4 regions of the Lentzea sp. NPDC003310 genome follow, and region 4 is predicted to be linked to each of the others. Evidence: riboswitches for the same ligand, from Rfam matches in the RefSeq annotation. Region 4 holds a riboswitch; each other region holds the start of a gene.
The links. Region 4 has a riboswitch for cobalamin ahead of ABZX02_RS33680 (CbtB-domain containing protein). Riboswitches for the same ligand answer to the same signal wherever they lie in the genome.

Region 1 (7,348 bases), on a different contig from region 4:
AGCAGGAGCTCCAGCGACGCGTCGGCGGCCTCGAACGACCACCCCTTGGACTCCAGGGACTTCACGCGCGCCAGCGCGCTCCCGACTTCGGATGACCGGCCGGCCAGGTCGAGCCCGAACTCACGTCCCTTGAGTTCGAGGCTCGCCCGACCGGCCATCTCGGTGACCAGCACCCGCATGTCGTTGCCGACGATGTCCGGATCGATGTGGTTGTACAGCTCCGGATCCACCTTGATCGCGCTCGCGTGCAGACCCGCCTTGTGGGCGAATGCTGACGACCCGACATAAGCCTGGTGGGTGTCGGGTGCGATGTTCGCGATCTCGGCCAACGCATGGGAGACACGGGTGAGCTCGGCCAGCGCCCCGGTCGGGAGCACCTCCATGCCGAGCTTGGTCACGAGGTTTCCCACGACGGCGAACAGGTCCGCGTTGCCTGCTCGCTCGCCATAACCATTGGCGGTGCACTGCACGTGAGTCGCCCCGGCCTGCACGGCCGCGAGCGTGTTCGCCACCGCGCAGGACGTGTCGTCCTGGCAGTGGATGCCCACCCGGAAGCCCGTCTTCGCGACGACCTCCGCCACGGTCTCCGCGAGTCCCAGCGGCAGCTGCCCGCCGTTGGTGTCGCACAGCACCACCACGTCCGCCCCACCCTCCACAGCGGACTCCAGCACGCGCAGGCTGGTGTCCGGGGAGAAGGCGTAGCCGTCGAAGAAGTGCTCGGCGTCGAGGAAGACGCGCCGGCCGTGGTCCTTCAGGAACCGGACGGTGTCGCGCACCATCCGGAGGTTCTCGTCGGTGTCCGTGCGCAACGCCCGTTCGACGTGCCGCAGGTCCGACTTGGCCACCAGCGTCACCACCGGTGCCTGGGAGTCGAGCAACGCCTTGACCTGCGGGTCTTCCTCGACCCTGACCCCGGCCTTGCGCGTGGCGCCGAACGCGACGAGCTTGGCGTGCTTGAGCTCCAGGTCCCCCGCCGCGGCCCGCGCGAAGAACTCCGTGTCCTTGGGCAGAGCGCCGGGCCAGCCGCCCTCGATGAACCCGACGCCGAGCCCGTCCAGCAGCCGCGCGACCGCGAGCTTGTCCGTGACGGAGTACGAGATGCCCTCACGCTGTGCACCGTCGCGCAACGTCGTGTCGTAGACGTGGAACTCGTCGGTAGGGCCGGCCATCGGGGTCATCTCCTCATCCGGGCAAACAAAAAGACCCCCCGCGGGATGCGAGAGGTCTGCGCGTCGGGTGCCAGGGGCGGCAACTACCCGACGCGCTCGTCAATAATGATGGCGGTGAACTGAGCCATGTCCGGGATGGTGCCACAGCTCAGTTCGACGTACCAAGCCACGGGAGGAAATCTCCCACTATCTGGTCACGGGTTCACGCCTGTGACAGGAACTTCGCGAAGGCCTCGATGGACGCCGCGTTGCGCGGCGACTCGACCAGAGCCGCGTACGGGAGCGAGTAGAACCGCTTGTTCCTGACCGCCGGCGAGTTGGCCAGAGGCGCGTAGCCCTCCAGGAAGCGCTGCTTCTCCTCGGGCGTGTTCGCCTCGCCGTCCGCGTAGTCCACGATCAGCACGACGTCCGGGTTCCGCTGCACCACGGTCTCCCAGTTGACGGTCGTCCAGCTGTCGTTCAGGTCCCCGAAGAGGTTGTCCCCGCCCGCCTTCGAGATGACGTCCTGCGGCGCGGCGTTCTTCCCGGACGTGAACGGCTGGTCCTGCCCGCTGTCGTACAGGAACACCTTCGGCCGGGGCTTGCCCTCCATCAGCTTCGCGGCGCGGGCGATCTGCTCCTGGTACCCCTTGATGAGCTCCTCGGCCTTGGCCTCGACGCGGAAGATCTTCCCGAGGTTGCGCAGGTCCGTGTACAGCGCCTCCAGCGCCGGCATGATGCCGCGCTGCTTGCCCACACCGTTGCGGCACGCCTCGGTCAGCAGGTAGCTGCCGATGCCGAGCTCCTTCAACGCGTCCGGGGTGAAGCCCGTGCTCTCGCTGAAGCCGTAGTTCCAGCCCGCGAACACCAGGTCGGCGTTGGCGCCCTGCACGACCTCCTTGGAGATCTTGTCGGCCAGGTGCTTGCCGCTCTCGAAGTCGGCCTTCCACGGGGAGGTCTGCACGTCGACGGTCTTGAGGCCGTTCACCACGTACCCCGCCATGCGGTCCTTGAGGCCCAGCGCGAACATCATCTCGGTGATGCCGGTGTCGTTGGTGACCACTTTGGACGGCACGCGGTCGAACGTGACCTGCTGACCGCAGTTCGTGACGGTCACCGGGTCGGTGGCGGAGGTGTCCTGGGCCACCGTGGCGCCGCAGCCGGAGACGAGCAGCAGGGCGGCTGTGACGAGTGCGGTTCTCAAGGGGTGACCTCCTGGTCGAACAGGAGCTGGGGAACTCCCGTGGTCGGGTGCCGCACGACGTGCGCGGTGACGTGGAAAACCTTGGCGACCAGCTCGGGGACGAGGACCTCCGACGGTGTGCCGGAGGCGACCAGCCGCCCCTCGTCGAGCACGTGCAGGCGGTCGCAGTAGGACGCGGCGAGGTTCAGGTCGTGCAGGACGGTGAGCACCGTGACGCCCAGGTCGCGCGCGAGAGCCAGCACCTCCAGCTGGTGCCGGATGTCGAGGTGGTTGGTGGGCTCGTCCAGCACGAGCACGCGGGGTTCCTGGGCGATCGCGCGGGCGATGAGCACGCGCTGGCGTTCACCGCCCGAAAGGCTCAGGAAGCTGCGCGGAGCGAGGTGCGCGACGTCCACTGTGTCCAGTGCGTCGGTCACCACGCGGCGGTCGCGGACGGAGTCGCGTTCGTGCGGCAGGCGGCCCATCTCCACCACCTCGGCGACGGTGAAGTCGAACTCGACCTGGGACTCCTGCGACAGGGCCGCGAGGTCGCGGGCGACGTGCTGTCGCTTGTGGACGGCGACGCCGTCGAGCAGCACGGCGCCCACGTCCGGTTTCAGGGCGCGGTAGACGCAGCGCAACGTCGTGGACTTACCGCTGCCGTTCGGGCCGACGATCCCGACGACCTCGTCCTCGGCGTGCAGCGTGATGTCCGTGATGATGCCGCGGACGGTGACCTGCTCGATGTCGACGCGCATCAACGTCCTCCGAACACGTAGCTCTTGCGGCGCATGAGGAAGATGAAGCACGGCACGCCGATCGCGGCCGTGATGACGCCGAGCGGGAGCTCCTCGGGTGCCGCGAGCATCCGCGCGGCCACGTCGACCCACACCATGAACGACGCCCCGGCCAGGGGCGCGAGCGGGAGGACCTTGCGGTGGTCCGCGCCCACGACCATGCGGGTGAGGTGGGGCAGCATCAGCCCGACGAAGCCCACCGCGCCGCTGACGGCCACGAGCACGCCGGTGATGCCGGCGGTCACGACGAAGAGGTGCGTGCGGAACCGGTTGACGGGCACGCCGAGCGTCGTCGCGGTCTCGTCGCCCATCGCCAGCGCGTTCAGCTGCCGGGCTCTGGTCATCAGGTAGGCGATGCCCAGCACCGTCACGGCGGCGGCGATCGGCAGTGCCGTCCACGTCGCGCCACCGAGGCTGCCGAGTAGCCAGAACATGGCCGCCCGCGCCGCCTCCCCGTGCGGCGCCTGGAACACCAGCAGCATCGCCACGGCGGAGAACCCGTACGCCAGCGCGGTCCCGGTCAGCACCAGCCGCAGCGGTGTGAGCCCTCGGCTCGTGCGCGCGGTGATGTAGACCAGGGCCGTGGCGCCGAGTCCGGTGGCGAACGCGCCGACCGACAGCGCGTAGACCCCGAGGCCGGACAGGATCCCCATCGTCGCCACGGCCGTCGCGCCGACGCTCGCGCCCGAGGAGATGCCGAGCACGTACGGGTCGGCGAGCGCGTTGCGAACCATCGCCTGGATCGCGACGCCGACCGCGCTCAGTCCCGCGCCCACGACGGCGGCGAGCAGGACGCGGGGCAGCCGGATGTCCCAGACGATGTGGTACTGCCCGGCGAGGTGGGCGGGGACGGTGCCGCCGGTCAGCGCCTCCCACAGCAGCTCGGTGGTGACACCGAACGGCACGGAGACGGGGCCGAGCGCCACGCCGGCCACGATGCTGACGACGAGCACGCCCACGAGCGCGCTGATCTTGGAGATCACTTGGTCCTTCCCGCAGTCCACGGCGGAATCGGAGTTCCTGGGGCATCGCACGCGGGTGTTCGGGCTCGTCCCCCGGCTCGGGGGACCTACCGTTGCGGGTCAGCGCCGGACTCAGACCGGTCTTCCCCCACGCACGACTTCAGTGACCCTACCTGCGAAAACAGAAAGTTCGGAAATTTCTCGGGTGTGATGTCGATCCGGCACCGCGCCCGTTCGACCTGTGGACGACACCGAACGAGAGACATCCAGGGAGACACACCGTGAAGTACATGCTGATCATGCGCGCCACCGACGAGGCCTTCGCCAACATGGGCGAGTTCGACTTCGACAAGATGCTGGAGGAGGTCGGCGCGTACAACGAGGAGCTGATCCGCGCCGGCGTGCTGCTCGCCGCGGAGGGGCTCTCCGACACCTCCGAGGGCGTCGTCGTCGACTACTCGCAGGAGCCGCCGGTCGTCACGGACGGCCCGTACGGCGAGACCAAGGAGCTGTTCAACGGCTTCTACCTGCTCAACGTGTCCTCGATCCAGGAGGCGGTCGAGTGGGCGAAGCGGATGCCGATGACCGGCCCCGGCTTCAAGACCGAGATCCGGCGCGTGCCGACCATCGACGAGTTCCCGCAGGACAACGAGTGGATCCAGAAGGAGCGCGCGTGGCGTGAGGCCAACGGCCAGCTCTGACGCACCTCCGGAAACACCAAGGCCCCGGTCGACTCGACCGGGGCCTTAGTACGTGCCTTGGAGAACTCAGCCCGTGCGCACGTTCGACGACACGAGCGCCGCGAGCCGGTCACCGATCGCGTAGGTCGCGCCCGGCGACTGGTGGTCGCGCGTCGCCAGGTCGAACGCCACGGAGGCCTCGATCCGGCGCGACGCCTCGTGCTCGCCCAGGTGGTCGAGCAGCAGCGCCACCGACAGCACGGCGGCCGTCGGGTCGGCGATGCCCTGGCCCGCGATGTCGGGTGCCGACCCGTGGACCGGCTCGAACATCGACGGGTTGCGGCGCGTGACGTCCATGTTCCCGGACGCGGCCAGGCCGATGCCGCCCGTGACGGCGGCGGCGAGGTCGGTCAGGATGTCGCCGAACAGGTTGTCCGTGACGATCACGTCGTAGCGGCCCGGGTCGGTGACCATGTGGATGGTCGCCGCGTCCACGTGCTGGTAGGCCACGGTGACGTCCGGGTGCTGCAGCGAGACCTCCTCCACCACGCGCGACCACAACGAGCCGGCGTGCGTGAGGACGTTCGTCTTGTGCACCAGCGTCAGGTGCCGGCGCTGGCGGTTCGAGGCACGCGCGAAGGCGTCCCTGACCACGCGCTCGACGCCGAACGAGGTGTTCAGCGAGACCTCGGTGGCGATCTCGTGCGGCGTGTCCTTGCGGAGCAGGCCGCCGTTGCCCGCGTACGGGCCCTCGGTGCCCTCGCGCACCACCACCATGTCGATCTCCGGCGGGTCCGCGAGCGGGCTGCGGACACCGGGGTAGAGACGAGCAGGGCGGAGGTTCACGTGGTGGTCGAGTTCGAAGCGCAGCCTGAGCAACAGGCCCCGCTCCAGGATTCCGCTCGGCACCGACGGGTCGCCGACCGCGCCGAGCAGGATCGCGTCGTGCTGGCGAAGCTCCCCCAGCACCGACTCGGGCAACAACTCTCCCGTGGCGTGCCAGCGCGCCGCGCCGAGGTCGTAGCGAGTGATCTCGGCCGCCGGAACGACCTCACCGAGGACCTTCAGGGCCTCAGCGATGACCTCGGGCCCGATCCCGTCTCCTGGGATCACTGCGAGCCGCATCCACACACCTCCCAGGTGTCAGTCCCCAATTGGTGGGACTATTTTCCTCACGCGAAAGGCTACCGGCATCGCGGCCGTCCGCCGCATGCCGGACACCCCATCGGGGTGTTATCTCCCGTACTGCGGGACACCCACACGGCCCATACCAAACTTTCGAGTGTCACTCGACCGCAGGAACGGTGTCGCGTCAAGGGGTGACGGCAGGCAGTTCCGGGCCGTGACAGACCGAGAGGCCCGGTCCCCTGGCGGAGAACCGGGCCTCTCGTGAAACATCCGATCTAGTAGGCGCCCCGCCCACCGGACTTCACCAGGACGACCGACGCGCGGTCACCGTTGGCGTTGTGGTGGTTGAGCACCAGCAGGCCGTCGGACCTGTCGGCCTTCAGCGAGGCCTCGTCCTTGTTGACGACGAGCGCGGTGCCCGGCTTCGCGAGGTACGAGAGCGCCGCGTCGCCGCCGCCCTGCGCCCACAGACCCGGCTTGAGCGGGTCGAAGGACAGCTTGCGGTCGACCACGTCGATCAGCTTGTTCGCGTTGCCCGGCGCCGGGTAGTAGCCGGCGGTGCCGACCGTGTACGAGACGCGGGCCGTGTCCTTCGTCGCGTCGATGCCGAGAGCGCTCAGCAGCACCGGCAGGACGACGACGTTGGTGTCCTGGACGTTCGCGTCGACGTCGCCGAACAGGCCGTTCACGCCCTGGATGTCGACGGTCTCGCCCGTCTTCAGGTCCACGGTGGTCGCGACCAGCAGGTCGGTGTCGGTCAGGCGGGTCGCGTACACCTCGAAGTCCGCGGTGCCGTCACCGTTGGTGTCGATGTCGACGAACGGGATGGTGTTCTTGCCCAGGTTGTACCAGTTGCCCCAGGTTGCGACACCGAACGCGAGCAGCGCCTCCTCGGGCTTGCCCTGCGCCTTGGCGAGCGGGGCCGTGGAGGCCGCGCCGACGTAGCGGAGGTCGCCGCCCTTGGCGGTCTCGTTGAGCGCGCAGTTCTCGGTGACGTTGCGCTTGCAGTCGCGCAGCTTCGGCGACTGGGCCTGCAGCTCGAGGACGCTGATCAGCGAGCGGTAGGCCTGCGAGCCGGTGCCCTGGTCGATGCCCTTGCCGGACACGTTGAGGACGGCCTGCTTGCTGTTGCCCGGGAACTTGAGGCTGGACGCGGTCTTGATGTCCGCGACCGGCTTCGGCGCCGAGTAGACCGACAGGCGCAGCGGCACGGTGGCGCCGGCGGTCGGCGTGAAGGTCACGCGACCGGAGGCGTCCGCGAGGAACTGGCGCGGCACGTCGAGCTGGTTCGGCTCGACCGTCGAGTCGACCGTCTTGCGCAGGGCCTTCGGGTCGGTGATCTTCAGGGTGACCTTGACCTTCGCGACGCCGCGCGGGCTGAGCTTCACCTTGTCCTGCGAGAGCACGTAGCTCACGCCGGGGATCGTCGTGGCCGCGGTGTAGCCGACCT
Region 2 (7,348 bases), on a different contig from region 4:
GAAGTTCGACTCGATCCACCGGTACGCCGCGAGGTAGTGGTGCGACGGCGGCAGGTCCGGGTCGTGGTAGATCGCGATGGGGTTCTCGCCGAACCCGCGCGGCGGCTGGACGATCACCGCGACGTTGCCGGACCGCAGTGCGGCCAGCACGATCTCGCCGTCCTTCGACTTCGAGTGGTCGACGAACAACGAGCCGGGCGCCTCGCCCCAGTGCTCCTGCATCGACTCGCGGAAGTCGTCCGGCAGAGTCTCGTAGAACTCGCGGTAGTCGGCCGCGGCGATGCGGATCGGGTTGCTCTCGAACTGCTCCTGCGTGAGCCAGTCGGCGTCCTGGCCGCCGGCGGCGATCAGCGCGTGGATCAGCTTGTCGCCGTCGAGCTCGTCGACGCCGGGCAGCTCGTCGCCGATGTCGTACCCGTGCTCCCGCATGGCCTTGAGCAGCCGGACGGTCGACGCGGGCGTGTCGAGGCCGACCGCGTTGCCGATGCGCGAGTGCTTCGTCGGGTAGGCCGACAGCATCACGACGACCTTGCGGTCCTTGGTCGGGATGTGCCGCAACCGCCCGTGCCGCACCGCGATGCCCGCAACGCGCAGCGCCCGCTCGGGGTCGGCGACGTAGACGGTGAGCCCGTCCTCGTCGATCTCCTTGAAGGAGAACGGGACCGTGATGATCCGGCCGTCGAACTCGGGGATCGCGACCTGCGTCGCGGTGTCCAAAGGAGACAGACCGTCGTCGTTCTCATCCCACGTGTCGCGGCTCGACGTGAGGCACAACCCCTGCAGGATCGGTACGTCGAGCTCGGCGAGCGCCCCGACGTCCCACGCGTCGTCGTCGCCACCGGCGGACGCCTTGGCGGGGTTCGTCCCACCGGCCGCGAGCACCGTCACGACGAGCGCGTCGGCCTGGCGCAGCGTGTCGAGCAACTCGGGCTCGGCGGTGCGCAGCGAGGAGCAGAAGACCGGCAGTGCCTTGCCGCCCTTGGCCTCGATCGCGTCGCACAGGGCGTGGATGAACGCCGTGTTCCCGGCGACGTGGTGCGCGCGGTAGTAGAGCACCGCGACCGTGGGGCCCTCGGCGTCCGAGGCCTCGCGCTCCAGCACGCCCCACGTCGGCGTGGCCTGCGGTGCCGCGAAGCCGTGGCCGGTCAGCAGCACGGTGTCGGAGAGGAACTTGTGCAGCTCGGTGAGGTTCGCCGGCCCGCCGTGCGCGAGGTAGAGGTGCGCCTCCGCGCACACGCCGCCGGGCACCGTCGACAGCTCCATCAACGCCGCGTCCGGCTGCATCTCACCGCCGAGGACGACGACGGGGAGGCCGTGGGCGAGCAGCCAGTCGAGGCCCTCCTCCCACATCCGGCGGCCGCCGAGGATGCGCACGAGCACGAGGTCGACGCCCTCGACGAGCGCGGGCAGGTCCTCGACGGTGAGTCTCGCGGGGTTGCCGAGGCGGTACTCGGCACCGCTCGCACGCGCCGACAGCAGGTCGGTGTCGGAGGTCGACAGCAGCAGGATCACGCAGGGCTCCATCCCTCGTGGGGTCCTCGCCCCAGGTTGCGGGTCACGGCCGAAGCAGAGTTCCTGACTCCCAGCGGTGCTGGTCACAGTGGCGGGACCGCGCCGGATTCGCACCGGCTTCCTCCTGCGCTTCGTCGTTCGGGCTCACCCTAACCGGCGGGTTACAGTCCGACCTATGCGTAGTCACCCGGATGCCTGCCCCGGCGCCGTCGAGCTGCACCAGGCAGCCGACGGCGGGCTGGCGCGCATCCGGGTGCCCGGCGGCACTCTTTCCGCTGCTCAGTGGGACGTCGTGCGGGTCGCGGCCGCCGAGCTCGGAAACGGTTCAGTGGAACTGACTTCGCGGGCGAACCTCCAGATCAGGGGACTCGCGGACGGCGTGGAACTGGGCGCGCGGCTGGCCGCGGCGGGCCTGCTGCCGTCGGCCACGCACGAGCGGATGCGCAACATCATCGCGGCGCCGCTGGAGGACAACCAGGAGCTCGTCGACGAGATCGACGCGGCCCTGTGCGCGGACCCCCTGCTGGCCGCGCTGCCGGGCCGTTTCCTGCTCACGGTCGGGCACTCGGTGAGCGGCCTCGGCGGGGACTTCGGGCTGGTCAGCGACGCGGACGGCGGCTTCGTCCTGCTGCTCGCGGGCCGCGACACCGGCGTCCGCGTGACCGACCCGGTGGCCGCCGTCCTGTCCGCCGCCCGCCTCTTCCAGCGGCTGCGCGGCGCGGCCTGGCGCCTGTCCGAAGTGGACGACGGTGTGCGAAAGATCACCGCGCACTTCGGCGCCTCCGATGCCCCGCGCGTCACGCCCGCTGTGACCCCTGTCGCACCTTCACCGTTGACCCCGGGAGTTCCGCTCGGCCGCCTCGACGCCGCGCAGCTTCCCGGCGTCGCGCTCCGCCTCACGCCGTGGCGCAGCCTCGTGGTGCCCGCCGGTACCGACACGGCCGGCCTCATCACCGACCCGGCCTCGCCGTGGCACGGCGTGAGCGCCTGCACCGGACGCCCCGGCTGCGCGAAATCGCTGTCCGACGTACGAGCCGACGCACGGGCGTGGCTCGGCACCCCGCACACCCTCCCGGTGCACTGGTCGGGGTGTGCCCGCCGTTGCGGCCGCCCGGCAGGGGAAGTGATCGAGTTCGTCGCGACGGGCGACGGCTACGAGGAGATCCGTTGACGCAGTACATCAAGGACGGGGCTGAGATCTACCGCCAGTCCTTCGCCACCATCCGCGCGGAGTCGGACCTCACCGGGTTCCCCGACGACGTCGCGAAGGTCGTCGTCCGCATGATCCACGCGTGCGGCATGACCGACCTGCCGCAGGACGTCGCGTTCTCGGCGAACGTGGTCCGCGACGCCCGCGCGGCGTTGCGGGCCGGCGCGCCGATCCTGTGCGACGCCAACATGGTCGCGTCCGGCGTGACCCGCCGCCGCCTGCCCGCGGACAACGAGGTCCTCTGCTTCCTCCAGGACCCGCGCACGCCCGAGCTGGCGAAGACGATCGGCAACACGCGCAGCGCCGCCGCCCTGGAACTGCTCGCGGACCGGTTCGACGGTGCCGTGATCGCGATCGGCAACGCCCCCACCGCACTGTTCCACCTTCTTGACCTGATCGCCGCCGGTGCGCCGCGGCCCGCCGCGGTGCTGGGCATCCCGGTCGGGTTCATCGGGGCGGCGGAGTCCAAAGATGCTTTGGCCGCAACGGATCTGGAGCACCTGGTGGTGCGCGGCCGGCGCGGCGGCAGCGCCATGACGGCGGCGGCCATCAACGCGATCGCGAGCGAGGAAGAGTGATGACGGGCAAGCTCTACGGCGTCGGCGTGGGTCCCGGCGACCCCGAACTCGTGACGGTCAAGGCCGCACGGCTCATCCACGACGCCGACGTGGTCGCGTTCCACAGCGCCCGCCACGGCCGCAGCATCGCGAAGACCATCGCGGAGCCGTACTTCCGCACGCAGGACGACCCGAACCCGCAGATCGTCGAGCAGCTCGTCTACCCGGTCACCACCGAGGACACCGACGACTACCAGGGTGAGATCGACGCCTTCTACGAGGAGGCCGCCGCCAAGCTGGCCGCGCACCTCGACGCCGGCCGCGACGTCGTCGTGCTCGCGGCCGGGGACCCGTTCTTCTACGGCTCCTACATGCACATGCACAAGCGCCTCAAGGACCGCTACGAGTGGGAGGTCGTCCCCGGCGTCACGTCGGTGAGCGGCGCGTCGGCCGTTCTCGGCACTCCGCTCGTGGAACGCGACGAGGTCCTCACGATCCTGCCCGGCACGCTGCCTCCCGCGGAGCTCGCCGCCCGGATCGCCGACACCGACTGCGCCGCGATCCTCAAGCTGGGCCGCACGTTCGGCAACGTCCGCGAGGCGCTCGAGGCGTCCGGCCGGCTCGAGGGCGCCTGGTACGTCGAGCGCGCCACCGGCAAGCGCCAGAAGATGGCGCCGCTGGCCGACGTCGATCCCGAGTCGGTGCCGTACTTCTCGATCGCCGTGCTGCCGAGCCAGTCTCGGCCGCCGAAGCCCAAGGGTGAGGTCGTCGTCGTGGGCCTCGGTCCGGGCGACCGCGCCTGGCTCACCCCGGAAGCCCGTCAGGAGCTGGAGGCCGCCGACGAGCTGGTCGGCTACAGCACCTACCTGAACCGCGTCCCGCAGCGGCCCGGCCAGCAGCGGCACCTGTCGCACAACCAGGTGGAGTCGGAGCGCGCGGCGTTCGCGCTCGACCTCGCCCGCAAGGGTGCGCGGGTCGCGGTGGTCTCGTCCGGCGATCCCGGTGTCTTCGCGATGGCCACCGCCGTGCTGGAGGTCGCCGCCGAGACCGCCGACGTGCCGGTCCGCGTCATCCCCGGTGTGACGGCGGCGAACGCCGTGGCGGCCAAGGCCGGCGCGCCGCTGGGCCACGACTACGCGGTGATCTCCCTGAGCGACCGGCTCAAGCCGTGGGACGTCATCGCCGAACGCCTGGCCGCCACCGCGAAGGCGGACCTGGTGATCGCGATCTACAACCCGGCGTCGAAGGCGCGCACCCACCAGGTGGCGGACATGCGCGATCTGCTGCTCCAGCACCGCGATCCGCAGACCCCGGTCGTCGTCGGCCGCGACGTCGGCGGCCCGGAGGAGGAGATCCGGGTGCTGACGCTCGGCGCGCTCGACCCGGCCACGATCGACATGCGGTGCCTGCTGATCATCGGTTCGTCGCAGACGATCGTGACGCCGCAGGGCGTCGTGTTCACGCCCCGGCGGTACCCAACCACCTGACAGCGGCATCGACGTCGGCCACCACTTCCGCGGGCGGGAGCGGTGGCCGGCGCACGATCACCACAGGAATCCCGAGCTGACGCGCGGCCTCCAGCTTGGCCGACGTCATCGAACCACCGCTGTCCTTGGTGACGAGCACGTCGATCCGGTGCGACCGCATCAGCTCCAGCTCACCGTCCACAGTGAACGGTCCGCGCGACAGCAGCACCTCGATCCGCTGCGGCAGCGGGGGTTCCGGCGGTTCGACCATGCGGGCCAGGAACCACTGCGGGCACCCGGCGAACTCGGCCAGGTCCTGCCGCCCGGTGGTGAGGAAGACCCGCTCGCCGGGCAGGTTCGCCGCGGCCTCGGCGACGCTGTCCACCCAGTGCCAGCCCTCGACCGGCGTGAACCCCGGCCGCCGCAGGATCAGCAGCGGCACGCCGACCCGCGAACAGGCCTCGTACGCGTTCGCGGTGATCTGCCGCGCGAACGGGTGCGTCGCGTCCACCACGGCCCGGACATCGTTGTCGCGCAACCACTGCGCGAGCCCGTCGACACCGCCGAACCCGCCGATCCGCACCTCGCCGGCGGGAAGAGCGGGGTTGCTCACCCGGCCGGCGAGCGAGGAGACGGCAGGCACGCGGGACGCCAGCTCGCGCGCCTCCCCGGTCCCGCCGAGGATCAGGATCATCGAACGCGGGTCGCGGAGTACAGGTGGCTGTCGGGGAACTGGGTCGCGCCGAGCGTCCGTCCCACGATGATCACCGCGGTCCGCTTGATCCCGGCGGCGGCGACCTGCGCGGCGATGTCGTCGAGCGTCCCGCGCAGCACGACCTCGTCCTCGCGGGAGGCGTAGGCGACGACCGCGACCGGGCAGTCCAGCCCGTAGTTCGGCACGAGTTCGGCGACGACCTCGTTGATCCGCTGCACGGCCAGGTGCAGCACGAGGGTCGCGCGGCTGCGACCCAGCGTGTCCAGGTCCTCACCGTCCGGCATCGGCGTGGCGCGCTGCGAGGTGCGCGTGAGGATCACCGTCTGCCCCACGCCCGGCACCGTCAGCTCGCGCTGCAACGACGCCGCGGCGGCCGCGAACGCCGGCACGCCGGGCGTCACGTCGTAGGCGATCTCCAGCGCGTCCAACCGGCGCATCTGCTCGGCCATCGCGCTGAACACCGCCGGGTCCCCGGAGTGCAGCCGGGCCACGTCGAGGCCCTGCTCCGACGCCGCGACCAGCTCGGCCACGATCTCGTCCAGCGTCAGCTCGGCCGTGTCGACCTTGCGCGCGCCCTCGGGGCAGAAGTCCAGCAGCTCCACGGGCACCAGCGCGCCCGCGTACAGGCAGACGGGCGAGGACTCGATCAGCGCACGGCCCCGCACCGTGATCAGGTCGGCCGCTCCGGGGCCGGCCCCGATGAAGTGCACGGTCACTTCGTCACGCTCCAGGTCGTGACGGGCATGTGCGGCCGCCACCCGGTGAACTTGCCGACCGACGAACCGCGGTTCACCGCGATCCGCACCAGGTCGCCGCCGAGCTTCGCGTACCACTGCGCCACGACGGCCTCGGACTCGAGCGTCACGGCGTTGACGACGAGCCGGCCGCCCGCCGCCAGGGCGTCCCAGCAGGCCTGCAGCACGCCGGGCACCGTCACGCCGCCACCGATGAAGATCGCGTCGGGCTTCTCCAAACCCTCCAGCGCGTCCGGCGCGCGTCCGATGTGGACCACCACCCCAGGCACGCCCAGGGACGCTGCGTTACCGGAGATTCGCTCTGCGCGTTCGGCGGACTGCTCGATCGCGATCGCGCGGCACGTCGGGTGCGTGCGCGCCCATTCGATGGCGATGGAACCCGAACCCGCGCCGACGTCCCACAGCAGCTGCCCGGGCAGCGGCGCCAATCTCGACAGCGAAATAGCCCGCACCTCTCGCTTCGTCAGCTGGCCATCGGATTCGTACACGTCGTCGGGCAGTCCGGGGACCCTCGAGAGAGCGCTCCCGCGGTACTCGACCGCGATCACGCACAGCGGGTCCGAGTCCTGCCCGGACCAAGGGTAAACCCGCTCGGCGGGACCACCTAGCTGTTCGAGCACCGTGATCGGTCCGGCAAGTGCCGCAACGGTCTCCGGGTCCCCGCCGAGCACGAGCACGCGCTGTCCCGGGGTCAACACGGGGCGTAGCAGGTCGGTCGAGCGCGCCACCAGCGACACGACCTCGACCTCGTTCAACGCCCAGCCGAGCCGCGCGCACGCGAGGGACACAGAGGACGGATGCGGGATCACCGTCACCCGGTCGCCGAGCAGCCGCACCAGCGTCGTGCCGATGCCGTGGAACATGGGGTCACCGGACGCGAGGACGCACACGTCGCGGTACCTCTCGAACAACGCGGGCAGCGCGGGTACCAGCGGCGACGGCCACGCGACCCGTTCGAACTCCCCCGGCACCAGGTCGAGCTGGCGCTGCGAGCCCATCAGCACGCGCGAGGTGGAAACAGCCTGCTGGGCGGCAGGGGACAGCCCGTCCCAGCCGTCGGCGCCGATGCCGACGACCACGACGTCAGACGGTGCCGGTGACACGCTTCACCTGGATCTCGATCACGACCCGCT
Region 3 (7,348 bases), 200 kb from region 4:
GGGTCCTCCAGGTGCTGCGTGAACTGCAGCGCCCACGCCGCCTTGTCCGTGATGGACGGGATCTCCCGGTACATGTTGAACAGCTCGCCGTCGTCGAGACCGAGCGACTCGCAGATGTACTGGAACGTGTGCGTGTGCACGGCCTCCTCGAACGCCTGCCGCAGCAGGTACTGGCGGCACTCCGGGTTCGTCAGGTGCCGGTACACCGCGAGCACGATGTTGTTGGCCACCAACGACTCGCTCGTCGCGAAGAACCCGAGGTTGCGCTTGATCATCAGGCGCTCGTCGTCGGTCAGGCCGTCCTTCGACTTCCACAGCCCGATGTCGGCCTGCATGGACACCTCGGTCGGCATCCACGCGTTGTTGCAGCCGGCCAGGTACTTCTCCCACGCCCAGTGGTACTTGAGCGGCAGCAGCTGGTTGACGTCGGCACGACAGTTGATCATCGCCTTGTCGTCGACGCTCACGCGCGCGGCGCCTGCTTCGATGTTACTCATTACTGGCACGCCTCGCAGTCGGGGTCGGTGATGGAGCAGTTGGGGTCCACGGCGACGGGGGAGACGGCGTTGAGCTTGCCGTCCGTCCCTTGCAGCGTGGACTTCTCCACGTGCGTCGCGCTCTGCGTGCGCAGGTAGTACGTGGTCTTCAGCCCGCGCAACCACGCCAGCTGGTACAGCTCGTCGAGCTTGCGGCCACTGGGCTGGGAGAGGTACAGGTTCAGCGACTGAGCCTGGTCGATCCACTTCTGCCGGCGGCTGCCCGCCTCGATCAGCCACGAGCTGTCGACCTCGAACGCCGTGGCGTACAACGCCTTCAGGTAAGGCGGCACCCGGTCGATCGCGCCGAGGCTGCCGTCGTGCAGCTTGAGGTCCGAGATCATCCGCTCGTCCCACAGCTTGCGCTGCTTGAGCGCCCGCACCAGGTCGGGGTTGATGACCGTGAAGTCACCGGACATGTTCGACTTCACGTACAGGTTGCGGTACAGCGGCTCGATCGACTGGGTGACGCCGGTGATGTTCGCGATGGTCGCGGTCGGCGCGATCGCCATGACGTTCGAGTTCCGCATGCCGCGCCGGGCCTTCTCCCGGACCGGCGCCCAGTCCAGCGTGGACTCGCGGTTCTGCTCCAGCTCGCCCTCGCCGCGCGTCCGCGCGAGGATCTCGACCGAGTCGATCGGCAGGATTCCCTGGCTCCACAACGACCCGTCGAAGGACTGGTAGGCACCGCGCTCCTGCGCGAGGTCCGCGGACGCCTCGATGGCGTAGTAGCTGATCTCCTCCATGGACCGGTCCGCGAACTCGACGGCCTCCTGGGACGCCATCGGCGTACCGAGCGTGAACAGCGCGTCCTGGAAACCCATCAGCCCCAAGCCGACCGGCCGGTGCTTGAGGTTGGAGTTCTTCGCTTCCGGGATCGTGTAGTAGTTCACGTCGATCACGTTGTCGAGCATCCGCACCGCCGTGCGAACGGTCTTCGCGAGCCGCGCGTGGTCGATGCCCTGGTCCGTGACGTGCTGCGCGAGGTTGACGCTGCCGAGGTTGCAGACCGCGACCTCGTCGACCGCGGTGTTCAGGGTGATCTCGGTGCACAGGTTCGAGGAGTGCACGACACCGCTGTGCTGCTGTGGCGACCGCAGGTTGCACGGGTCCTTGAACGTGATCCACGGGTGACCGGTCTCGAACAGCATGGTCAGCATGCGCCGCCACAGGTCGACGGCCGGCAACCGGCGGAAGACCTTGATCTCGCCGTTGTCCGCCTTCTGCTCGTAGGCGCGGTACTTGTCGGCGAACTCGGTGCCGAACGCGTCATGCAGGTCCGGGACCTCGTCGGGGGAGAAGAGCGTCCACTGGCCGTTGGCGCGGACGCGGCGGAGGAACTCGTCCGGGACCCAGTTCGCGGTGTTCATGTCGTGGGTGCGGCGGCGTTCGTCGCCGGTGTTCTTGCGCAGGTCGAGGAACTCCTCGACGTCGATGTGCCAGGTCTCGAGGTACGCGCAGACCGCGCCCTTGCGTTTTCCTCCCTGGTTCACGGCCACCGCCGTGTCGTTCGCGATCTTCAAGAACGGCACCACGCCCTGCGACTTGCCGTTCGTCCCCTTGATGTGCGCGCCGATCCCGCGCACGGGTGTCCAGTCGTTGCCGAGCCCACCCGCGAACTTCGACAGCAGCGCGTTGTTGCTGATGCCGTGGAAGATCCCCGCGAGGTCGTCATCGACGGTGGTCAGGAAGCACGACGAGAGCTGCGGGCGCGTGGTGCCCGAGTTGAACAACGTCGGGGTCGAGCACATGAAGTCGAACGACGACAGCAGCTCGTAGAACTCGATGGCGCGGGCGTCGCGGTCGTCCTCCTCCAGCGCGAGGCCAATGGCGACGCGCATGAAGAACGCCTGCGGCAGCTCGTAGCGGCGGCCGTCGTGGTGCAGGAAGTAGCGGTCGTACAGGGTCTGCATGCCCAGGAACTGGAAGTTCAGGTCCCGTGACGCGTTCAGGGCGTCGCCCAGGCGGGCCAGGTCGAACGACTCCAGGCGCGGGTCGAGCTGGCCGAACTCGATGCCGGAACGCACGAACGACGCGAAGTACGCCGGGTAGCGCTCGGTCATCTCGGCGTGCGACAGGGGTTCTCCGCAGGCCTCGGCACGCAGCTTGTCCAGCAGCAACCGGGCGCTGACGTAGGAGTAGGCCGGGTCGTGCTCGACCATCGTGCGGGCGGCCATGATCGGCGCGAGCGCGAGCTCGTCGTCGGTGATGCCGTGGTAGAGGTTGCGCTTGGTCTCGGCCAGAACCGCCTCGGCCGACGCGGTGGGCAGGTCGGCGCAGGCTTCGTCGATGACCACTGAAAGGCGGTCGGGCACGCTCTCTCCTCGCGAGCAGGCCGAGGGTGAACGCGTGCGCGCGCCGGCGGCCGACGCCACCGGTGCACACAGCCGCCCTCCCTCGGGGCACCGTGTCGTGCGCGCAGGCTTGCGCGCACACCAGTGGCAGGTCTTCGGACTCGTGGGCGCACTTCCAACGCCTACCGGCCGTCGCTTCCCAGGTCGGCTGACCCAGTGCTTGGTTGACGGCTTTCGTTCCCACTCACCGCTGCGGGGCAGTCCCGGGTTCGCACCGGGTTCCCTCTTGCCTCACCGAACGGGTCGGTGAACCACCAGCGCGGCAGATACTACATGTGGTGGTGGGGTCTGGATCACCACCCAACATGCGCGTGTCGTGGGTTAGGGTCGGAAACGTGGGTGATCTTCGGCCTCGGGTCGTCTTCGGTGCACTGGTCAGCGCGGGGCTCGCTTCGGCGTCCCTTTTCGTCGGGACGGCGGCGCCCGTGACGTGTGGCGCCCTGGCCGTCGCGGCGGTGCTCGTGATGATCACCAGCCGGCGATCAGGGTCACCCCGAGAGTGATCATCACGGCGGCGATCAGGCCGTCGAGGACGCGCCACGAGCGTGGCTTCGCGAACAGCGGGCTGAGCAGCCGCGCGCCGAAGCCGAGGGCGACGAACCAGGTGATGCTCGCCGTCACCGCGCCGATCCCGAAGAGCCAGCGACCGGCCGCGATCGACCCGAGCAGCAGCACCGTGTCGAGGTAGACGTGCGGGTTGAGCCACGTGAGCGCGAGCGCGGTCAGCACGGGCCGGCCGCTGGGCTCGGAGCCGGTGTGCAGCGCGGACGGCCGCAGCGCGCGGCGCGCGGCCAGGAACCCGTACCCCAGCAGGAAGATCCCGCCCACGACGGCGGCGATCGTGATCGCCTGCGGGACCGCGCGGACGAGTGCTCCGAACCCGGCGATGCCGACGGCGACCAGGATCGCGTCCGACAGCGCGCACACGGCGACGACCTTGGCGACCGCCTGGCGTCGAAGTCCTTGGCGCAGCACGAAAGCGTTCTGCGCGCCGATCGCGACTATCAGGGTCATCATGGTGCCGAAGCCGAGCAGCAGGTCAGTCACCCGGCCCACGGTATTGACGCCGTCTTGATGAGACCAGCTAAAGATTCTTACGTAGCATTAGCGCTCGTGATGGACCTGGACCTGGTGCGGACGCTGCTCGCGGTCGTCGACGCGGGCACGTTCGATGCCGCCGCGACGGCGCTGCACGTCACCCCTTCCGCTGTCTCGCAACGCATCAAGGCGCTCGAACAGCGAACCGGGCGCGTGCTGCTGGTGCGCGCCCGGCCGGTTCGGCTTACGCCGTCCGGCGAGGTGCTGGTCCGCTATGGTCGGCAACTGCTCGCGCTGGACCAGGACCTCGACGCGGCCCTGGGCGAGGACGCCGTGGTGCGGGTCCCGATCGCGGTCAACGCCGACTCGCTCGCCACGTGGTTCCTGCCCGCCCTGCAACGGGTCTCGCCGGAGCTGCGGATCTCGTTCGACCTGCACCGCGAGGACCAGGACCACACGACGGCGTTGCTGCGGCAGGGCCTGGTGATGGCCGCGGTGACGTCCTCGCGCGAGCCGGTGGCGGGCTGCTCGGTGAGCAAGCTCGGCGAGATCCGTTACGCCGCAATGGCTCCCGCGTCCTTTGTGGAGCGACATGCGCGAGGCCCGCTCAAGTCGTGGCTGCCGGACGCGCCCGTCGTCGTGTTCGACCGCAACGACGACCTGCAGGACCGGTTCGTGCGCACGCTGACGCGCGGGCGGGGCGCGTCGGAGCACCGCCACTACGTGCCGTCGTCGGAGGTGTACGTGCGGGCGATCGTGGCGGGCCTCGGGTGGGGAATGGTGCCGCCGCAACAGCTCCAGGAGGGCCTGGTCGACCTCGCGCCGGGCCGCACCATCTCCGTGCCGCTGTACTGGCAGCAGTGGAAGCTCGACTCGCCGGCGCTGACGGCCGTCGCGGAGGCGGTGGCGGCGGAAGCGAGCGAGGCGTTGCGCTAGCGGTTAGCCTGCCTGGCATGACCGGCGAACCGATGAACCTCGACGGGAAGATCGCAGTCATCTACGGCGCGGGCACGATCGGCGGTGCCATCGCGAAGGCGTTCAGCGCGGCGGGCGCCGAGGTCCACCTGGCCGCGCGCACCGAGGCGCCGCTCAAGGCCAAGGCCGAGGAGCTGGGCGTCCGCTACGCCGTGGTCGACGCCCTGGACGAACGCGGCGTGGACGAGCACGCGGCCACGCTCGACCGCATCGACATCTCGGTCAACGTCATCTCCGACAACGACGTCCAGGGCACGGCGCTGCACGAGATGAGCGTCGACGACTACCTGAGCCCGGTCGTCACGAACGTCCGCTCGAAGTTCCTCACCGCCCGCGCCGCCGCCCGGCACATGATCCGGCAGAAGGACGGCGTGATCCTGTTCTTCGGCGGCACGAGCGACGGCCAGGTGCACCGGCGCTGGCAGCTCGGCGGCCTGGTCACGGCGTTCGACGCGGTCGAGGCGATGCGCCGGCAGCTCGCCGCCGAGCTCGGGCCGCACGGCGTCCGCGCGGTGACGCTGCAGACCGGCGGCATCCCCGAGTCGATCCCGGGGGAGTTCCGCGACCAGGTCGAACCCGACATCGTCGGGCAGACCGCGCTCGGCAGGGCGGCGACCCTCGACGACGTGGGCCGGGCCGCCGTGTTCGCGGCCTCGGACTGGGGCCGCACCCTGACGGGAACCCAGGTGAACATCACGTGCGGCGCGATCCTGAGCTGAGGCTGTCGACTTCCTGGGCCGAACCTGTCGGGTTCCTGAATCGCGGAACCCCTGCCGCCGACCAGGGCGTTGTCCGTTATGTGCTGATACCTCGCCTCGCCGCCGCCGGCGGTTCGCTCGCCGTCGTCGTCACGATCGCCCTGGTCGGGACGTTGGACCTGACCGTCGGGCCGTTGCGCCGCACGATCAGCGAGTACGCGCTGGGGGACTACCGGCCGGTCTTCGACGTGGCCGTCGTGCTGCTCGCGGCCGGGTCGCTCGCGATCCTCGGCGTGCTGGTCCACAAGGGCGTGGCGCGGTGGCGGTCGGTCGGCGCGGTGGCGCTGGCCCTGTGGTCGTTCGGCCTGGTCCTCGTGGTGATCTTCCCCAAGACGAACTGGGCGATGGGCACCAACGAGCTCAGCGGCAGCATCCACCGGTTCGGCAGCATGGTCGCGTTCGTGAGCCTGCCGATCGCGATCATCGCGCTCGCCCGGCCGTGGCTGAGGCACCACGTGTGGGGGCGACACGCGCGGTGGACGATGGTGTCCGGTTTGTTGAGCGTTGTCGCATTCATGCCGCTGCTCTACGCCATTGCGCTAAGCATGGTCTCGGACGTTCGGTGGTGGCGCGTGTTCCCGTTGGGGTACATCGAGAGGATCTTGCTCGCGGCCGAGGTGCTCGCCGTGCTCGTCGTCGGGCTGTGGGCCATCGCGGCCAGTAGGGTTGCGCCATGGCGAGTTGGGGAGACCTCGCGGATTACGTCCGCGCCGAGTACGACGTCATCCACGACGAGGACGAGGAGCTGAGGATCCTCTTCACGTTCGGGGACGTCGAAGAGGACGAGGACGACCGCACGCAGGTCGTGATCATCGTCCGGGAAGTGCTCGACAAGATGCACGAGTGGGTGCAGATCGCCTCCCCGTGCGGGCTGGCGTCGCAGGTGAACCTGCACGACGTCCTGGCGGAGGTGGGCAACTCCACCGTCGCCTGCGGCCTCGCGATCATGGGGGACCACGTCGTGGTGCGGCACTCGCTGCCGCTCAAGGACCTCGACATCCACGAGTTCACCGACCCCCTCCAGCTGCTCGCCGGCACCGCGGACACGTTGGAAGAGCAGTTCTGGGGAGGAGACGGCTACTGATGTTCGACCTGACCCCCGCGGCCGACAGGCTGGCGGGCTTGGTGCGCACCGTGACGGACGGCGACCTGAAGGCGCCGACCCCGTGCCCCGACTACACCGTGGGCGACCTGCTGGACCACGTGAACGGCCTGTCGGTCGCGTTCACCATGGCGGCGCGCAAGACGCCGCTGGAGGGCACGGCGTCCGGCGACGCGGCCCGGCTGCCGCTCGACTTCCGCGAGTCGGTGCCGGCCCGGCTGGCCGAGCTGGCGCAGGCCTGGCAGGTACCGGCGGCGTGGGAGGGCATGACCCGCGCGGGCGGTGTCGACCTGCCCGGCGAGGTCGCGGCCGCCGTGGCCCTGGACGAGATCGTGCTGCACGGCTGGGACCTCGCGAAGGCCACCGGTCAGCCGTTCGAGGTCGAGGAGGGCCTGCTCCAGGTCGTGCACGGCTTCGTGTCGTCGATCGGCCCGGACGACCGCGACGGCTCGCTCTTCGGCGCCGCGGTGGAGGTCGACGCGAACGCTCCTCTGCTCGACCGTGTCCTGGGACTCAGTGGACGGGATCCCGCCTGGAGCCTCGATTAGGGTCACCTGACGTGAGAGCCATTACGGTGCAGGTCCG
Region 4 (7,348 bases):
GGGACCGGGTGAAGGCCGAGCGCCCGGAGTTCGCGACGCTGTTCGAGGTGGAGGGCGGCGAGGAGGAGGCGGAGTGGCTCGCGTCCGCCACGAAGCTGCTCGACGGCTACTTCGGCCTGGAGGACCCGCGCCGCCTCGAACCGGAGTCGCGCGAGCTGCTCGTGGAGTCCGAGCTGCCGTCCGGCGTGCTGCTGCGCGGCTACATCGACCGCGTGGACGTCGCCCCGACGGGTGAGATCCGCGTGGTCGACTACAAGACCGGCGCCGCCCCGCGCGAGATCGGCGAGGCGAAGGCGTTGTTCCAGATGAAGTTCTACGCCCTGGTGCTCTGGAAGCTGCGCGGCGTCGTCCCCCGCCAGCTGCGCCTGATGTACCTGGCCGACCGCCAGGCCCTCGCCTACACCCCGGACGAGGGCGAGCTGGCCCGCTTCGAGCGCACGCTCGACGCGATCTGGCAGGCCATCATGCGCGCGGCCCCGACCGGCGACTTCCGCCCGAACCCCAGCCGCCTGTGCGACTACTGCGACCACAAGGCCTTCTGCCCCGCCTTCGACGGCACCCCGCCGCCCTACCCCGGCTGGCCGGAACCCGACGACACCGAGCCGCTGCAGGACCGCGACTGATGCCCGCCTTCTACCTGCCGCTGGACGAGACCACGTTCCGCGCCACCGAGCACACCGTCGGCCCGTGGGGCCCGGACAGCCAGCACCTGGGCCCGCCGTCGGCCCTGCTGGTCCGCGCCCTGCTGGCCACCGGCACCCCGTCCTCCGCCCTGGCCCGCGTCACGTTCGAGGTGCTGGGCCCGGTCCCGGTGGCCGACCTGACGGTGACCACAGCGGTCGAACGCCCCGGCCGTTCGGTGGAACTCCTGTCGGCTTCCCTTTCCTGTGCAGGCCGCACGGTCCTCACCGCGCGGGCGTGGCGCATCGTCGCCGGCGACACCGCGGCCGTGGCGGGCGGCGACACCCCCGCCCTGGCCCCACCGAGCTCCGCGGTGCCGATGGAGATCCCGGACCACTGGGGCGGCGGCTACCTCTCCGCCGTCGAGTGGCTTTCCCTGTCGGGCGGCATCTTCACGCCGGGCGACGCGCAGGTGTGGGCGAGACCGCGCGTGGCCGTGGTCGAGGGCTTCGAGCCGACCCCGGAGGAGCGCCTGTTCTCCGTCGTCGACTCGGCGAGCGGCGTCTCGTCCCGTGTGGACATTCGCAAGTGGTACGCCATCAACACGGACCTGACGGTGCACCTGCACCGCCGTCCCGCCGGCGAGTGGGTCGGCATGGACGCGCGCACGACCATCGGGCCGGACGGGGTCGGGGTCGCGACCAGCGTGGTGCACGACGTGGAGGGTCCGGTGGGCACGACGGCGCAGGCGCTGTTCGTGCGCGAGCGCTAGAGGTGGTGGCGGTGCGCGGTGACGAAGCGGTGGTCGTGACGGCATTCGGGACCTGGCTCGAATCCCGCGGCTGGTCAGTCGAAGTCGAGCGGGACCACTGGGACGTCATCGCTTCGAGACGTGGGGAGACGATCCGTTGCGAGGCCAAAGGCAGAACGAGTGAGCCCGGTCTGGACATCCACACCGCGTACGGGCAAATCATCTGCCGCCAGGACGAGACGGACGACCGTGCCACGAGCTACGGACTGGTGATCCGTGACGAGCCGAAGTCGCTCCGCGCGGCACTCCGCGCTCCAGCCAGGCTGCGAACACTTCTCCGGCTCACGATCTACGCGGTGGCGGACGACGGCTCCGTCCGGATCGTCTGAACGGTCACACCTCGTTTCCGGCAGTGAATCCGCGCCTCCACAGGCTCGCCTCCGCCGCCGCCATGCGCGTAGCGTCGGCGGAGCTGTGAAGAGGTTCGCGAACCGTCAGGAAGCGGGCCGCGCCCTGGCCGCGCGACTCGCCGACCTCCCCTGGCACGACCCGCTCGTCCTCGGCCTGCCGAGAGGCGGCGTCCCGGTCGCCAAAGAGGTGGCCGACCACCTCGACGCCGAACTGGACGTGGTGGTGGCCCGCAAGATCGGCGCACCCGGCCACCCCGAGTACGGCGTCGGCGCCGTCACCGCGGACAGCGAACCCCTCTACGACCCGAGAGTGCTCAGGGCGCTGAACCTCACCGAGGAGCAGCTCGGTCGCGCGGCCGACGAGGAACGCGAGGAAGCCCGCCGGAGAACGGTGCTCTACCGCGGCAGCAGGCCGCTCGTGATCAGGGACCGCGACGTGATCGTGGTCGACGACGGCCTGGCCACCGGCGTCACCGCCAGAGCGGCACTCCACTGGATCGCCCAGCGCGAACCGAGGAGCATCACGCTGGCCGTGCCGGTGGCGGCGAGGGAGTCGATCGGCACGTTCGGCACCAGGGTGGTCGCCGTGCTCACGCCGAAGCACTTCCAGGCCGTGAGCCGCTGGTACGAGAGCTTCGATCAGACCACGGACGACGAGGTGCTCAGCGCGCTCTCGAAGTGGGAGACCACCGGGAACGGCGAGTAGAAGCGGTGCAGCAACGCGGACCAGCGCTCGTAGGACGGCCCCTGCCGGAAGCCGACCACGTGCGCCTCCACCGAGTCCCAGCGCACCAGCAGCAGGTAGCGCGACGGCGTCGCCACGTCCCGCAGCAGTTCGAGACCGCGGAAGCCCGGCGAGGCGGAGATCAGCTCCCGCGCCTCGCCGAACGCCCACTCGAAGTCCTGCTCGGAGCCCGGCAGGACGTCGAGCAGCGCGTGCTCCGTGATCACAGGCGGCAGAACCTGATGTCCGAGGCCAGCACGGCCTTGGCACCGATCGCGGCCAGCTCGTCCATGACCTTGTTCGCCTCCTTGCGCGACACCATCGCCCGCACGGCCGCCCACTCCGGGTTGGCCAGCGGCGCCACGGTCGGCGACTCCAGGCCCGGGGTCAGCGCGATCGCGTCCTCGAGGATCGACCGCGGGCAGTCGTAGTCGAGCATCAGGTACTGCTGCGCGAACACGACGCCCTGCAGGCGCGCGGTCAGCTGCTTCTTGGCGGCCGTGACCTCGGAGCCGTTGCGGTGGATGAGGACCGCCTCGGACTCGCAGATCGGCTCGCCGAACGGCACCAGGTCGTGCTGGCGCAGGGTGCGGCCGGAGCCCACCACGTCGGCGATCAGGTCGGCGACGCCCAGCTGGATCGAGATCTCGACGGCGCCGTCGAGGCGGATCACCTTGGCGGTGATGCCGCGGGCCTTGAGGTCGCGGCCCACGAGCTTCGGGTACGCGGTGGCGAGGCGCTTGCCCTCGAGGTCGGAGACCTTCCAGTCGGTGCCCCGCGGCCCGGCGTAGCGGAAGGTCGACGAACCGAAGCCCAGGGCGAGCAACTCCTCGACCGACGAGCCGTTGTCGTCGGCGCCCGAGTCGGCGGCCAGGTCGCGGCCGGTGATGCCGAGGTCGAGGTCGCCGGACGCCACGTAGATCGCGATGTCCTTGGGACGCAGGAAGAAGAACTCGACCTCGTTGTTGTTGTCGAGCACGGTCAGGTCACGCGGCTCGTGCCGCTGCCGGTAGCCGGCCTCGGTGAGCATGGCGGAGGCGCGTTCGGCGAGCGCGCCCTTGTTCGGGACTGCAACGCGCAGCATGTCGAAGTCTTTTCCGTCAGAGGTACTTGTACACGTCTTCGAGGGTGAGCCCACGGCCCAGCATGAGCACCTGGAGGCGGTAGAGCAGCTGCGAGATCTCTTCGGAGAGCTTCTCGTCGGACTCGTACTCGGCGGCGATCCAGACCTCGCCCGCCTCCTCCAGGACCTTCTTGCCCTGCGCATGGACCCCGGCCTCGAGCGCGGCGACGGTGCCGGATCCCTCCGGCTTGGTGGCGGCTCGTTCGGTCAGCTCTGCGAACAGGGAATCGAAGGTCTTCACGGCTCCACATCCTCCCATCCCGGCGACCCCGGTCCACACCGCGGTCACATCTGTCCCAGGCGGTGGACGTGATCTGTCCTGCATGGACACCCGGTAGCGTGAACTTCCGTGTCGGAGTTCGCGGAGGTCCTCGCAGCGCTGCGCCGGGTGCGCGGCATCAACCCGTTCTTCGCCCTCGACGTGGGCCGCCCCGACGACTTCTGGCTGCCGGGAACGGCACTTCTCGACGGCCCCGCCCTCAAGACCACCATCGACGCCATCGCGATCCGGTACAAAGCCGACGAACCACGCGTCGCCGCCAGCCTGTTCTTCCTCAGCTACACCGCCCGCCTGCTCAGCCCGCTCACGGCCGCGAACATCCCGATCGACGTCCGCCCCGAGAACCTCTGGTGGCACCACCACCCGGCGAACGGCCTGAGCGTGCGCATCGACCAGCCACGCCTGGGGCCGCCACCGGCCGAGGCACTCGCACCGGTCGTGGAGGCCATCCAGTCCGTCACGCCCGTGGCGCGCGGACTGCTGTGGGGCAACGCGATGTCGAACGTCGCGGGCGCGCTGAAAATGGTTGTGCGCGCACGCATGCTCACGGCGGAGGAAGCGGAAGAACGGGGCGAACGGCTCATGAGCGCGCCGCCGTTCGAAGAAGCCGGAGAATTCCTGAGCTTCCCCGGCGAACTCGGGTTCCGGCGCCGGAGCTGTTGTCTTTACTACCGCGTCGCCGCAGGTGGGAAGTGTGGCGACTGCCCACTCGTGAAGTGAGGAACGCAACAACTCTTATGGCCGGTTGTGCTTAACGGGCCGCTCAACTTACGGTGCACGCGCCGCAGTGACGGGAAGCCGGTGGAAATCCGGCGCGGTCCTCGCCACTGTGACCGGGAAGCGATCCCCGCCGAGCACGTCACTGGTTCCCGCCGGAACTGGGAAGACGCGGGGGCAGCGTTGATCCGGGAGTCAGGAGACCGGCTGCGGCGCCGCAAGGAGAGTTGACCTTCCACGAGGTATGGAGGAGCCCGTCATGACGAGCCCCGCAGCAAGCCTGTCCGCCGTCCGCGTGCCCAAATGGGCCTTCGCCGTCTCACTGCTCGGCCTGATCGTCACCTACCTGGTCCTGCAGGAGAACGGCCTCGCGCTCGGCGCGGGTTCCGAGTTGCTGCACGAGTTCTTCCACGACGGCCGCCACGCTCTCGGCGTCCCCTGCCACTGACCACGCGGATGACGACCTACAAGTCCATCGCACTGCGCGGCATCGCGGCCGGCGGCATCGCCGGCGTCGCGTCCGCGCTGGTGCAGCTCCTGGTGACCGAGATCCCGATCCGGGCCGCGCTCGCGGTCGAGGAGGCTCGCGCACCCGCCGGTGAAGAGACCGGCCACTCCCACGGCGGCGGGGAAGAGCTCGTCAGCCGCGGCGCCCAGGTCGTGGGCGGCATGCTCGGCGTGGTGATCGTCGGCATCGCGGTGGGCCTGGTGTTCGCCACGGCCTACGCGCTGTCGAAGCGCTGGTTCACCGGCAGCACGCCGTTCACGCGCAGCGTCGCGTTCGGTGCCGCGGTCTTCGGCGCCGTCGCGCTGCTGCCGTGGCTCAAGTACCCGGCCAACCCGCCCGCGGTGGGCGACCCGGAGACGGTGAACTACCGCACCGCCCTGTACCTGGGCGTGGTGGTGGCCGGCCTGGTGATCGTGTGGGGCGCGTCGTGGCTCGCCGAGCGGCTGCGCGAGCAGTCCGCACCGGTGCGGGCGACGGCCGTGCTGCTCGCGGTGGTCGCGGCCGGCGCGGTGGTGCTGCTGGCGTTCCCCGCGCCGCCGGACACGATCCCCGCGGACATGCCGGTGACCGTGCTGTGGCAGTTCCGCCTCAGCTCGCTCGCGCAGCTGGCCACGCTCTACGTGGGCATCGGCGTGGTGTTCGGCCTGCTGGTCGACCCGGCCACGCGCAGGGCGAAGTCCGTCGAGAAGGCAGTCGTCGCTTGACGGTGCGGGGTGGCCGCGAGGCCACCCCGCCTCCGGCGCGACATCATGTCGGGATGACGGGGAACGGTGTTCAACCGTGGGAACGCATCCACAACTGGTTGCGCGTCAACGCATCCCGCACCTTCGACCAGATCACGGCCGATCCGGCGACCACCGGCCTCTGGCGCCTCACCGGTGCGGAGAACCTGATTCCAGCGCGGTACACCCCGTTGTCCCCAGAAGATTCGCAGCGAACGCGAAACAGGAAGAGCACGCACCTCGAAGTCGAGACGGAACCGGCCGGCGCGACGTCGGGAGTCTTCCTGCCGGAGTTCGTCCCGATCGCCGCGGATGACATGGGCGACTACCTGTTCGTCGACGAACGTCCGGGTCCGGAGTCCGGGTGCGTCCGCGCGTGGGACGTGGACGAGGGCAGCAGGCTGCCGTCGCTCTGGCCGAGCCTGACCGCGATGCTCACCGACATCGCGGACTCCCTCGACACCGGCGCACCGGCTCTGCGCGGACACGCGGACGCGGCGAAGTTCTTCACGACCTCCGTCTACGTGCCCGAGGTGCGTGACGGCAGGCTCGGCTGGCGGCGGGTCTAGAGCGCCTTCAGCACCTCGAGGTCGACGCCCACGAGGGAGTCGCGGAAGATCCGCCGCTCCCCCGCCTCCACCGCGACGTCGCACGGCACGACCAGCACCGTGCACCCCGCCGCCACCGCGGCGGCCACCCCGGTCGGCGAGTCCTCGACAGCGACGCACTCGGCCGCGTCCACCCCGAGCAGCCGCGCCGCCTTCAGGTACGGCTCGGGCAGCGGCTTGTTCAGCCCGTCCACCTCGTCGCCGCACACGGTCACGTCGAACAGGTCCCGCCCGATCGTGTCCAGCGCGACCTCGGTCAGTCCCCGCTCGGTCGACGTCACGAGCGCCATCGGCACGCCGGAGGAACGCACGGCGCGCAACGCCTCCTGCGCGCCCGGACGCCACGGCAGGCCCGCGCGGAAGACTTCTTCGGTGCGGCGCAGGATCCACGCGGCGCCGTCGGCCATGTCCGCCTCGGTCGGCTCGATGCCGACGTCGCCGAACAGCAGGCGCATCGTCGTGGGCACGTTGCTGCCGACCATGCGTTCGCGGGTCTCCAGGGACAGCACCCCGCCGAGCTTCTCCGCGTACTCGTAGAGCGGGATGTCCCACAGCTTCTCGGAGTCCAGCAGCGTCCCGTCCATGTCCCACAGGACCGCGCGCGGATCAGACATTGAAGTACTTCGCCTCCGGGTGATGCGCCACGAAGGCGTCGGTGGACTGTTCCGGGTGGAGCTGGAGTTCCTCGGACAGCGAGACCCCGATGCGGGCGGGCTCCAGGAGTTCGACGACGCGCCTGCGGTCTTCCATGTCGGGGCAGGCTCCGTACCCGAACGAGTACCGGGCGCCGCGGTAGCCGAGCTTGAAGTACTCCTCGACGGCGGCGGGGTCCTCGGCGGCGACGGTGCCACCGGTCGGCCACACGAGCTCCTCGCGGACCCGCT

Region 1: linked by a shared signal. The riboswitch ahead of ABZX02_RS04620 (iron ABC transporter permease) and the one ahead of ABZX02_RS33680 (CbtB-domain containing protein) in region 4 are both predicted to bind cobalamin.
Region 2: linked by a shared signal. The riboswitch ahead of cobN (cobaltochelatase subunit CobN) and the one ahead of ABZX02_RS33680 (CbtB-domain containing protein) in region 4 are both predicted to bind cobalamin.
Region 3: linked by a shared signal. The riboswitch ahead of ABZX02_RS32705 (ribonucleoside-diphosphate reductase subunit alpha) and the one ahead of ABZX02_RS33680 (CbtB-domain containing protein) in region 4 are both predicted to bind cobalamin.

Annotation. Positions count from the first base shown of each region.
Region 1 is NZ_JBEXNC010000002.1:429,633-436,980, reverse strand. It holds gene cimA (citramalate synthase) at 1-1,169, opposite strand, end outside; gene ABZX02_RS04630 (ABC transporter substrate-binding protein) at 1,372-2,352, opposite strand; gene ABZX02_RS04625 (ABC transporter ATP-binding protein) at 2,349-3,089, opposite strand; gene ABZX02_RS04620 (iron ABC transporter permease) at 3,089-4,111, opposite strand; cobalamin riboswitch at 4,144-4,282, opposite strand; gene ABZX02_RS04615 (YciI family protein) at 4,372-4,791, shown strand; gene ABZX02_RS04610 (3-isopropylmalate dehydrogenase) at 4,858-5,895, opposite strand; gene ABZX02_RS04605 (S8 family serine peptidase) at 6,174-7,348, opposite strand, start outside.
Region 2 is NZ_JBEXNC010000013.1:258,909-266,256, reverse strand. It holds gene cobN (cobaltochelatase subunit CobN) at 1-1,512, opposite strand, end outside; cobalamin riboswitch at 1,548-1,679, opposite strand; gene ABZX02_RS27555 (hypothetical protein) at 1,688-2,683, shown strand; gene ABZX02_RS27550 (precorrin-8X methylmutase) at 2,680-3,300, shown strand; gene ABZX02_RS27545 (precorrin-2 C(20)-methyltransferase) at 3,300-4,766, shown strand; gene ABZX02_RS27540 (cobalt-precorrin-6A reductase) at 4,738-5,439, opposite strand; gene cobM (precorrin-4 C(11)-methyltransferase) at 5,436-6,176, opposite strand; gene cbiE (precorrin-6y C5,15-methyltransferase (decarboxylating) subunit CbiE) at 6,173-7,318, opposite strand; gene ABZX02_RS27525 (TIGR03618 family F420-dependent PPOX class oxidoreductase) at 7,299-7,348, opposite strand, start outside.
Region 3 is NZ_JBEXNC010000018.1:9,481-16,828, forward strand. It holds gene ABZX02_RS32700 (ribonucleotide-diphosphate reductase subunit beta) at 1-497, opposite strand, end outside; gene ABZX02_RS32705 (ribonucleoside-diphosphate reductase subunit alpha) at 497-2,851, opposite strand; cobalamin riboswitch at 2,959-3,161, opposite strand; gene ABZX02_RS32710 (LysE family transporter) at 3,359-3,907, opposite strand; gene ABZX02_RS32715 (LysR family transcriptional regulator ArgP) at 4,007-4,864, shown strand; gene ABZX02_RS32720 (SDR family oxidoreductase) at 4,882-5,622, shown strand; gene ABZX02_RS32725 (DUF998 domain-containing protein) at 5,703-6,410, shown strand; gene ABZX02_RS32730 (hypothetical protein) at 6,335-6,745, shown strand; gene ABZX02_RS32735 (TIGR03086 family metal-binding protein) at 6,745-7,311, shown strand; gene ABZX02_RS32740 (hypothetical protein) at 7,323-7,348, shown strand, end outside.
Region 4 is NZ_JBEXNC010000018.1:206,725-214,072, reverse strand. It holds gene ABZX02_RS33720 (PD-(D/E)XK nuclease family protein) at 1-623, shown strand, start outside; gene ABZX02_RS33715 (thioesterase family protein) at 620-1,393, shown strand; gene ABZX02_RS33710 (hypothetical protein) at 1,405-1,761, shown strand; gene ABZX02_RS33705 (phosphoribosyltransferase family protein) at 1,847-2,488, shown strand; gene ABZX02_RS33700 (antibiotic biosynthesis monooxygenase) at 2,422-2,733, opposite strand; gene hisG (ATP phosphoribosyltransferase) at 2,730-3,590, opposite strand; gene ABZX02_RS33690 (phosphoribosyl-ATP diphosphatase) at 3,607-3,870, opposite strand; gene ABZX02_RS33685 ((2Fe-2S)-binding protein) at 3,979-4,629, shown strand; cobalamin riboswitch at 4,700-4,832, shown strand; gene ABZX02_RS33680 (CbtB-domain containing protein) at 4,886-5,074, shown strand; gene ABZX02_RS33675 (CbtA family protein) at 5,083-5,838, shown strand; gene ABZX02_RS33670 (SMI1/KNR4 family protein) at 5,892-6,425, shown strand; gene ABZX02_RS33665 (HAD family phosphatase) at 6,422-7,078, opposite strand; gene metH (methionine synthase) at 7,071-7,348, opposite strand, start outside.